DNA from 3 places in the Azoarcus sp. KH32C genome. Region 3 is predicted to be linked to each of the others. Evidence: riboswitches for the same ligand, from Rfam matches in the RefSeq annotation. Region 3 holds a riboswitch; each other region holds the start of a gene.

Region 1 (3,272 bases), 2.3 Mb from region 3:
CCGCCGTCGTCACCGTGTTCTCGCTCTGGCGTTCGGTTGGATACGGTGCTGTCGCTCCGCGAACGCCGTTTTCCATGTCGGGATTGAGGCGCTCATCCAGCCATCGATAGAGGACGGCGCGGACGGCCGGGCTTGCGTCCCGCCGTCGTCACCGTGTTCTCGCTCTGGCGTTCGGTTGGATACGGTGCTGTCGCTCCGCGAACGCCGTTTTCCATGTCGGGATTGAGGCGCTCATCCAGCCATCGATAGAGGACGTCGGGCCGCCAATACACGCGGCGCCCGCCGGTCGCGTGAGGGCGGGGCATCTGCCCGTTGGCGACCCAATTTTCGATGGTGCGCTTCCGCAGGGTGGGCAGCTGCATGCGGCTTCTCCGGAGACAGGCCCGACGGGCCGGGCCTATTACATATAGCGAGCGGCTCAGGCAGCCGCACTCAGTCGCGCAATGTCGCTGGCCCGCCAGCAGGTGATTCGGGTGCCGAGCTTCACGGGTGCCGGGAAGCGGCCGGACTTTACGCCCGCCCACCACGTCGACTTGGATACGGGGACCACGCGTAGAACGTCGGGGAGCCGAAGCAGCGGTTCGGGATGTTGCGGTAGAATCATGTCAGTAGTCTCGAAAGCGCCCTCGGCGGCTTGTCCTGCGCATCTCAATAGCGGTTGTCCTGTCATCGGCTGCGTTGCAGTGTGGGCTTGCTGCGTGCAGTAGCGTCCGACAGGAATCAAGATACCGAGGGTCGCGGCGCGGCCCCAAATTTGGCGGTTTTGGCGGCGGGTTGGCGTCAGGGTCGCAGCGTGAGACTTTTGTGGCGTTGGGCAGAATCGCGGGCAGAACGCGCAGTCGGCCTTAAAAGTTATCAGAAAATTCAAATAGTTATTGGCTTGTTGTTCATATCAGGACATCATGAACATGCCGGTCTAAAGCCGGCAGCCCAGGACGCTGCAAGTCCGTTAATTCCCCCGGTGGGGGCTGAGTAAATTCGCCAACGGCATGTTATAGTCGGCGGAATTTTTATGGCAAACGGGTGGGAAACCCCCGGACGCAAAGCCGCGGACCCTTCCCCTGATCGCTCAGGGCGGGTGGCCGGGTTGCCTGCCCCTTCGTTTCACACATCGGCAATCCTTCCCATCTTCCGTCGTGCTATGCGCACATTTGGACAGGACAGGGAATGGCACTTCCATCGTGGACGAACCAGCAAGTCATCGACCAACTCGTATCCGGCCAGAGCTGGTCCGGCACCACGATCACCTACGCGTTTCCGACAACGTCCAGCGGAATCTACGGCTCCTCCGAGGCGACGGGCTTCCAGGACCTCAATGCGACCGAGCAGGCTTATGCCGAACTGGCCCTGACCGCTTGGAATGACCTGATCGCCGTGAATTTCGCCCGTACGACGAGTTCGGCGTCGAACATCGAGTTCGGGATGAGCAGCACCGGCGTGGATTACGCCCACACCTATTTCCCGACCACCGGCAGCGTCTGGTTCAACGTCACCGAGAGCACTCTGACCTCGCCCGAAATCGGCAAGTACGGCTTCGAAACCTATGTGCACGAGATCGGCCATTCTCTGGGCCTGGATCACATGGGTGACTACAACGGCGCCGGAACCTGGACGCCGTCGAGCTACCAGGACAGCACCGTCTACTCCGTGATGTCGTATTTCGGGCCCTCGATGGGAACCGGGTCCGATGGCGGCGAAGGGCTGGTGGCGTGGGCGGACTGGGTCGGCGCCGATGGCAGGACCTATTCGCCGCAGACTCCCATGCTCAATGACGTCATGGCGATCCAGACGATCTACGGCGCGGATACGACGACCCGCACCGGCGACACGACATATGGCTTCGGCTCCAACGTCGTCGGGCCGATGGCATCAATATTCGATTTCTCGATCAACCATAACCCGATCCTTACGATCTACGATGCCGGCGGCAACGACACGCTCGATCTGACCGGCTGGACGACCGACAGCGTCGTCAATCTGGCGCCGGGATCGTATTCGTCGTGCAACGACATGACGTACAACATCGCCATCGCGTACTCGACCAATATTGAGAACACAGTGTGTGGCGCCGGCGCGGATACCGTCACGGGCAACAGCCTCGCCAACGGCTTGGACGGCGGTGCGGGCAACGACAGCCTGTACGGCCTCGACGGCAACGACGACCTGACCGGCGGGGCCGGCAACGACTATATCGACGGGGGCGCGGGAACCGACTGGGCCTTCTTCTCGGGCTCCATCGCGAGCTACACCGTCACCTACAATTCGGGTAGCCACAGTTTCACCTTCTCGAGCGATGTCACGGGCGTCGACACCATCGTGGGGATTGAATATTTCGCCTTCGCGGGGGACGTGACCCGGTCAGCGAGCGACTATACGGGACAGGCTGCCGCCGAAATTCCCGTCGTCTCGCTGGCGAGCGATGCCGTTTCGCAGTTCGAAGGCGATGGGGGAACGGTGCTCTATACCTTCACAGCGAGCCTCAGCGTCGCTGCCGAGACGACACAAACGGTGGGCTGGAGCGTGGCCGGGTACGGCGCGGACTCGGCCGACGGCGGTGATTTCAGCGGCGCGACGAGCGGAACGCTGACCTTTGCGCCGGGAGAGACGCAGCACACCTTCACGGTTTCGGTCCTGGGCGATCTCACGGTCGAGAGCGACGAGTCCTTTGCCGTCACCCTTTCGGCGCCCTCATCGGGACTGCAACTGGGCGACGCAACGATCAGCGCAATCGTCCTCAACGACGATGTCGCGATCCAGTCCGACGATTATCCGCTGGACATCAGCACGACGGGTAATGTGGACGTGAATGGCGCGGCCCAGGCCGGCGTGATCGAAACCGCCAACGACGGCGACCTCTTCGGCCTCAACGTCGTCGCGGGTACCACCTACGTCTTTTCGCTCGAGCGGACGAGCGGCAATCTCGACCCGTTTCTGGAGTTGCGCGGGTCGAACGGAGTGCTGCTTGCCTATAACGACGATGCACACGGGACGCTCAATTCGGAGATCCGCTACACGGCGGTCCAAAGTGGCACCTTGTACCTCGCCGCCTTCGATGCGTTCGACGGCACCGGCAGCTACGCGCTCGAGGCGACGACCTTGCCGGGCGTGACGGTGAATGGCGACGATGCGGTCAACAAGCTGGTCGGAACCACAGGCGACGACCTGATTTACGGTTTTGGTGGTGCGGACACGCTCACGGGCGGCAACGGCAACGACTGGCTGGATGGCGGGAGCGGGGCCGACAAGCTCTACGGCGGGGCCGGGGACGACTC
Region 2 (3,272 bases), 2.3 Mb from region 3:
GGGCCGATGGTCGGACCCGATGCTTGGGCCGACGCCGCTCTCACTGACATACCAATCCGCTGTCACGAGCACTTGGTCGATGGGAATCAGCGGCAAAGCGGCGGGCCACGTGGGCGCGAGCCCCGTTGCGCGCCGCAGTCCCGTCGCATTGAGGCTTGCCATTACCGACGACCACGGGGTCGCGTTGAAGTCGCCGACAACCATGGACGGGAGTTCGGTCTCTGCGGCCCATTCAGCTTCGGCCTCGAGCAGCTGGGCGCGACGGAAATGGTGCTCGGGGCTGATTGGGGGCATGGGGTGAATCCCGGCAAGCGCGATGGTCTGTCCCTGCCACGAAATGTGGGTCCGAATGTGGAGCGGCTGCACTTCTGTTTCGCGTGAGTCGGTGTTGAGCAGCGGGTATCGCGACAGGATGGCCAGACCGAATGGACTCTCATCCGGCGTGATGATGCGGAAGGGGAAGTCGTCCCAGCGTTGGAGTTGTGGTGCTACGGTCGGCGAGACTTCCTGGATGACGACGACGTCGGCGTGGATGCTCTCGACCCAATTTAGGAGTGGCGTCGTGTCTGAGCTTCCGACATGGATGTTTGCGCTGACCACCGTGAGTGTCTGCGTCCCGCTGGGTGAGAGGGTGTCTGCGCGCGGGCCGGGCCACGCGCCACTCACGAAGAGGGCCGCGAGAGCGGGGATTGCCCAACCATGCTTCCTGCGCCAGAGCAGTACGGCTCCGCACAAGACTCCGACGGCGAGGTACAACCACTGCCAGTGAGCGGCGAGGTCAACGAGCCAGGCAACGCGGGTAGTACTGTCAGACAGGACGGCTGTAAGAGGTGCGGTGAGCGAGCCGGCAACACTGGCAAGGAGGCCGACCATGGCGCCATCGGCGCGATAGCGGGTCAAGAAGTTGAGGTCGAGCCGTTTGACATTCATCGTGCTGCGCGGAAAGGCGCGGGTTTGTGGAGGGAGACAGCGCCGGTTCCGCTCTTGTCCTTCATTTCCATCGGTTCGCCGGAATGCTCAGCGGCGCCGAGGTGTCGTGCGCACGTTGAGCGCAGTGGAGATGGACGACACGGTGCCACCTCGGCCCTAAACCTCCTCGGCGATAGCTATATCCTGCTGTGCCGCCTATCGGCACGTAACGGCACGCCGCGGCATCAGCAGGCCCCTGCGTGCCCCACGAGGAGGATTGCATGCAGAGTCTGCTGGATATGCTATCAGGACTCTTTTTGCTTCATTCTAAAATCTGCGACAGCCTTCTTATTTGCGGCAAGAATGTCCTTTACAGCCTGAGCCTGATGCGACGAATCGAGGCCCTTGCATGCGCAATATGAAGCCACAATTGTCTTAGCTCCCTTTGCAGTTAAAAGCCACTGGATATCCCCGAGGCCCCATGTGTGATGGTCGTTTTCTTTAAGCTCCCGTTTGCCGCGCGCATCTAGTCTGATGTAGCCGTTTTCCTTTAAAGAATACAGACCCTCCTCAGCGACGATGAGAGCCTCCCGTCGAGAAAAATATCGGTAACCGAAGAGCGAAAGTTTTTGGGCGATACCGTCGCCCGAGGTAACAGTTTCGGTGGTCATAATCAGCAAGCAAATTGCTGCGTGCGGTTGCAGGTCAAATCGCCGCATGCAGTCTGCTCGACCATCGATGTTTGCGGCGAACCAGATACCCACGAGAACGCCGGCAGCGAGACCGGGCGGTATGGCCTCAGTGGGGTCGTAAGTATTTTCCTTTTCGGTGCTCACTGACATTCTCCTCGTATGCTACAAATGAAGTGAAGGATGAATGCAGGGTATGCCCGCCATAATTGGCGGCGGCAGCCCTGCGAACATAGCTTCACGCGTTAGTCCAGTAGCTTTGCGTCCCGCCGTTTCCGCGCGGTTTGCCCTTTTACAGTGGGCATGCTATCCGGAACGGGTACTGTTGCCAATAACTTTTGCATGCAGATTTCAATGGAAGAGGTTGCGCTAAACAGCCGCCTATGGCGGCATTGATTTGCGTCAATATTCCTGCTGTCGAGTCGCATTATTCGCCGATGCGGAAGGGTGTAAGTCGTGGGTAACGATTCGAAGTCGCCTGAATGTGCCTCGACGGTGGGGCTCGTCGGCACGCAGCATCGCAGTAATAATGAATGCCTCGCCCCACGCACATTCCGGACATGGCCCTGCAAGACATCCTGACTCTTGAGCTCCTCGATGAGTGCGCAGATGCGCGTACCTTCAGCCGTGGCGAAACTTACTTTCGTGACGGGAGGGTGACGACGCTTGAGGAACGCGACGACGTCCTTCAGGCTGATGTCGAGGGCACGCACCGCTACCACGTCGAACTGTACGCAACGGACAGCGGGGAACTGGAGTTCGCATGCGACTGCCCTGTCGGGCAGGATGGCGGTTTCTGCAAACATGTCGTGGCGGTCGCCATGGCGTGGCTCGCGAGCAGCGGGGAGGGGGCGTCCGACCACTCGAGGACCACGCCGGCCGAGCGGGCGCAGACTGAGGACGAGCAGATTGCGGCTTACCTCGCCACGCTCGACGAGGTTGCTCTGCGCGCGCTCTTGCTGGAAGCGGTCGGCCGGGACGAACTGCTTCGCGACAAGCTTGTGATGGCGGCAAGGGCGAACTCCAGTTCGGACCTCAACGGCCTGCGGGCAGTCGTGAAACAGGCCACTGACACCCACGGTTTCCTCGACTGGCGCGAGGCCGCAAGCTACGCGTATCGGCTCGACGACCTCGCTGAGCTGCTGGAGCGGCGCATCGAGTTCGGGAGCGTTGGGCTCGTCGAACTTATCGAGGAAGCCATTGCCGATGCCGAAGAGGCTTTGCAGCAGATTGACGACTCCAACGGCGAAGTCATTCCTGCCATCAAACGTTTGCAGCGGGTCCATCTCTCTGCGTGTAGCGTTCTGAGGCCAGAACCAGTCGCACTGGCCCGCAGACTGTTCGAATTCCAGATGAACGGGGAGTGGGACACGTTCTCCGAGATTCTGCCGGACTACGTGGAGGCTCTCGGAAAGGAGGGATTGGCCGCCTACCGGGAAAGAGTAGAGAAGGCGTGGACTGAGCTGCCTGCATTGACCCCAGCAGACTACCGCGGTGTTTGGGAATCGCGTCGTCACCGCGTCGAGGACGCAATGGAAAGCTTGGTGGCGCTTTCCGGTGATATCGATGCGATGGTCCGAGTGAAGGCAAAGAATCGCTCGCACCCCGGGAGATACCTTTCACTTGCCAAGCTGTGCCGGGATAACGGTCGCGACGAGGAGGCGTTGAAATGGG
Region 3 (3,272 bases):
GGCGTAGCGGGCGCGCAGCGCCTGGACTTCGGCAATCAGGCCGGCTTCGAGCATCTGGGCGAAACGGTCTTCGATACGCCGATGCAGGACCGCGCGGTCCGACGGCACCAGCGCGATCGTGAGCAGGCGGAAGGGGACGTCGTCGTCTTCGCGCTGCGCGTAGCTGTCGGCGACCGGGCGGCCGGTGAGGCGGACGATTTCGAGCGCGCGCTGGATGCGGTGGCCGTCGTTGGGCTCGAGGCGCGTGGCGGCGTCGGGGTCGAGGCGCGCGAGTTCGGCATGCATCGCCGGCCAGCCGCGCTCGGCGGCTTCGGCGTCGATCTGCCGGCGCAGCTCGGCGTCGGCCGACGGGAGATCCGACAGGCCGTCGCGCAGTGCCTTGAAGTAGAGCATGGTGCCGCCGGCGAGGACCGGAATGCGTCCGCGTGCGGTGATGTCGTGCATCAGCGCCAGCGCATCGGCACGGAAGCGCGCGGCGGAATAGTTCTCCTCGGGCGAGACGACGTCGATCAGGTGGTGCGGGCACTGCGCGCGTTCGTCGGCGCTCGGTTTCGCGGTGCCGATGTCCATATCGCGATAGACGAGGGCGGAATCGACGCTGACGATTTCGATCGGCAGGGTCTGGGCGAGCGCGAGCGACGAGGCGGTCTTGCCGCTTGCGGTGGGGCCGAGGAGAAGGATTGCCGGGGGATGCATCGGGACGCTGAGAGGGCGGAAGTGGCCGCCATGATAGCGACGGCCGCGGCTTCCCGCTCGTTGCGGGAGTGAATAAATCCGCGATGGGGAATGTCCCGGAAGTCGTCAGAAGTGGACGCGCAGGATGACGGCGGCGCGGGAGTCGGTTTCGGTCGGCTGCTGCGGCGAGCGGTGGTTCAGGTCGAGCACCCAGGTGAGGCTCGAAGCGCGCGACAGCGGGATGCCGTAGTCGAGGCCGACCCGCAGCGAGATGGCGTCGGCGACCACCGGCGTCAGGCCGTCGAACAGGGCGCCGGTGCTGGGAGTGCCGGGAACGGGGCGGGAAATCGTGATCGCCAGGCGATCGTTTTCGACCAAGGTGTTGCGGCCGACCACGCCGAATGCGAAGGATCCGTTGCGAACGACGTCTATGGTCGGGCTTACGCCGCTCACCGTCACCGTGGCGGCGAGGGGGACGCAATACTGGGCGCCGACCATCCAGTTTTCGCTGACCTGGTGGCTTGCCCAGGCGGCCGCGCTGCGCGGCTGTCCGCCGCCGAAGCTGATCGGTGCGCCGGAAACGGCGGCCGGACCGGACCCGTGTTTGGGCGTGCGGCCCCATTGCAGTCCGACGGAAGTGTCGTGCGTGATGGAGAGGTCGAAGTGGCCGCTTGCAGCCGCTTGCGCGTGAAGAGGGAATGCCAGGGGGAGAAAGGATTGTGCCGCGACGGGAGCGGAGAGAGCCCCGGTAACGAGGAGCGCGATCAACTTCAGACTGTGCATTCCGGGCCTCTTGGTGTTGCATCAAACGCCAAGAGTGCCTTGCACGAAAAAACGCGAGCAGATCGACTCACCAATCGGCAGCCCCGCTGGTCTGTCCTCGCTGGAGGATTTAACCCGGTGGCTTTGCGGCCCCGTCTTTCGACGGGTGTGCCCTTGACCGAGCTATTTTTGCATGAATGTACGCATTTGTGTCAATCGATTTTGGTCCGATTTTGTGCGCTAAGTATCAGAAATTACGACGGAAAATCACCGCGATGCCTGCGTCTTGCCGGCCGGCTATATGGTCGGCATTCTGACGCAGATCGAAAGTCAGACTGAGGCTCGATGTACGCGGAAGGGGTATGCCATAGTCAATTCCGAGACGCAGTTCGCGATGGGTGCTGGCGAGCGCGATGCGACGCGATTCGAATATCGGTTCCCCGTCCGCGTTGACATCGACCGGTACGCTGAGACGTCCGCTGCCGGCGTTGATGCGCATCGGGCTCGAAAACGTCAGTGTGAGGTGGTCGTCGTCGACGAGAGCGCCGCGGCCGATCAGCGCGAACGCGAAGGCATTGGCGCGTACGCTGTCGAAAGCGCGTATCAGGCCCTTGCCCTGCCCGTCGCTGCGCGCGACCGAATACTGGCCGGCCACCGTCACACTGCCGGTGAGACGATGGCTTGCCCACGCGCCGACGCTGCGGGTACGGGCGCCGTCCAAGCCCATCGCGTCGCCCGAGGTCGCGCCGAGGAAGGACCTTGCCTCGCTGACCTGGATCCATTGCAGTCCGGCCGAGGTGTTGTCGGTCAGGGCGTATTCGAGCTCGCCGATCGCGGCCCGTCCGCCTGGCCGGTTGGCGGCTATCGGAGGAGCGGCCGCGGGAGCGGCCGAGTTCGACGTGCTCGGCGATTCGCCCGAGGCAAGCACGCCGCTGCGAACGCGCAGTTTTCCGAACGCCGTGCCGAAGGCCAGTTGCGTCGAAGGGCGGGCGAGGCCGAGCCACGGGTTGTCGAGGCGCGGCCCCGCCGATGCGAGGCCGAAGTAGCTGCCGGCGAGTGTGCCGGAGGCAAACGCGACCTCGCTGCCATTCGCGAGCCGGAGGACGACGCTGCTCGCGACGAGGCGGGGGGCGTCGACGGGGGTTTGGACCCGCGTCAGGGCCGCATCGGAAACGGCCAGCAGCCGCGAGCCATCGGGGAGTTGTTGCTCGGTCACCTGCAGCGGATGCCCGGCTGCAGCGAGCACATCGGCGATGCTTTCGCGCGAAGGTGGGCGGATGCCGGCGCCGAGGTCGGCGGTGAAGTCACGGTTGAAGGCGTCGACCACGATGCCCTGGAAGAGGCCGGCGCGGGCCGCCGCGCGCAGGCCGCTCCAGGTTGCGACGGAGGCAGTGACGGCGACGCTGGCGGTGCCGCCGAAGCGTTTCGTCGAGCCTTTTCGTGCGGCTTTGCTTACCGGGATGGCGAGTTCGCCGGCAGGCTGCATGGCGCGTTGTACGTTCAGGAGCCCTCTGCCATACACCGGATCGACACCCGGCTCGCCGAGATCCGTGGCGGTCTCCAGGAGGATGGCTGCGACCTGTCCTGCCTTGAGCTGGGGCCACGCCCCTTCGAGGAGCGCAGCGGCGCCCGACGCCACCGCGGTGGAGATCGAGGTGCCGCTGGCGAAGATGTAGCTGCCGTCGGTCCAAGACGAGGCCACATTCACGCCGGGCGCGACGAGGAACCAGTTGGCGGTATCGCCGGCGCGGTTCGAAAAGCTCGCAATCCGGTTGTCGGCATCCGCCGCGCCGACTGCGACGATCTGGCCCTTCGCCCAGCCTTCCTTCGCATAA

The links. Region 3 has a riboswitch for cyclic di-GMP ahead of AZKH_RS17065 (hypothetical protein). Riboswitches for the same ligand answer to the same signal wherever they lie in the genome.
Region 1: linked by a shared signal. The riboswitch ahead of AZKH_RS06990 (M10 family metallopeptidase C-terminal domain-containing protein) and the one ahead of AZKH_RS17065 (hypothetical protein) in region 3 are both predicted to bind cyclic di-GMP.
Region 2: linked by a shared signal. The riboswitch ahead of AZKH_RS06725 (hypothetical protein) and the one ahead of AZKH_RS17065 (hypothetical protein) in region 3 are both predicted to bind cyclic di-GMP.

What each region holds. Positions count from the first base shown of each region.
Region 1 is NC_020516.1:1,573,903-1,577,174, forward strand. Features, by position in the region: gene AZKH_RS06985 (AlpA family transcriptional regulator) at 93-362, opposite strand; gene AZKH_RS27970 (helix-turn-helix transcriptional regulator) at 419-670, opposite strand; cyclic di-GMP riboswitch class I at 1,005-1,095, shown strand; gene AZKH_RS06990 (M10 family metallopeptidase C-terminal domain-containing protein) at 1,168-3,272, shown strand, end outside.
Region 2 is NC_020516.1:1,504,868-1,508,139, forward strand. Features, by position in the region: gene AZKH_RS06720 (endonuclease/exonuclease/phosphatase family protein) at 1-930, opposite strand, end outside; gene AZKH_RS06725 (hypothetical protein) at 1,215-1,745, opposite strand; cyclic di-GMP riboswitch class I at 1,813-1,897, opposite strand; gene AZKH_RS06730 (SWIM zinc finger domain-containing protein) at 2,159-3,272, shown strand, end outside.
Region 3 is NC_020516.1:3,833,420-3,836,691, reverse strand. Features, by position in the region: gene miaA (tRNA (adenosine(37)-N6)-dimethylallyltransferase MiaA) at 1-696, opposite strand, end outside; gene AZKH_RS17065 (hypothetical protein) at 802-1,458, opposite strand; cyclic di-GMP riboswitch class I at 1,532-1,620, opposite strand; gene AZKH_RS26995 (S8 family peptidase) at 1,685-3,272, opposite strand, start outside.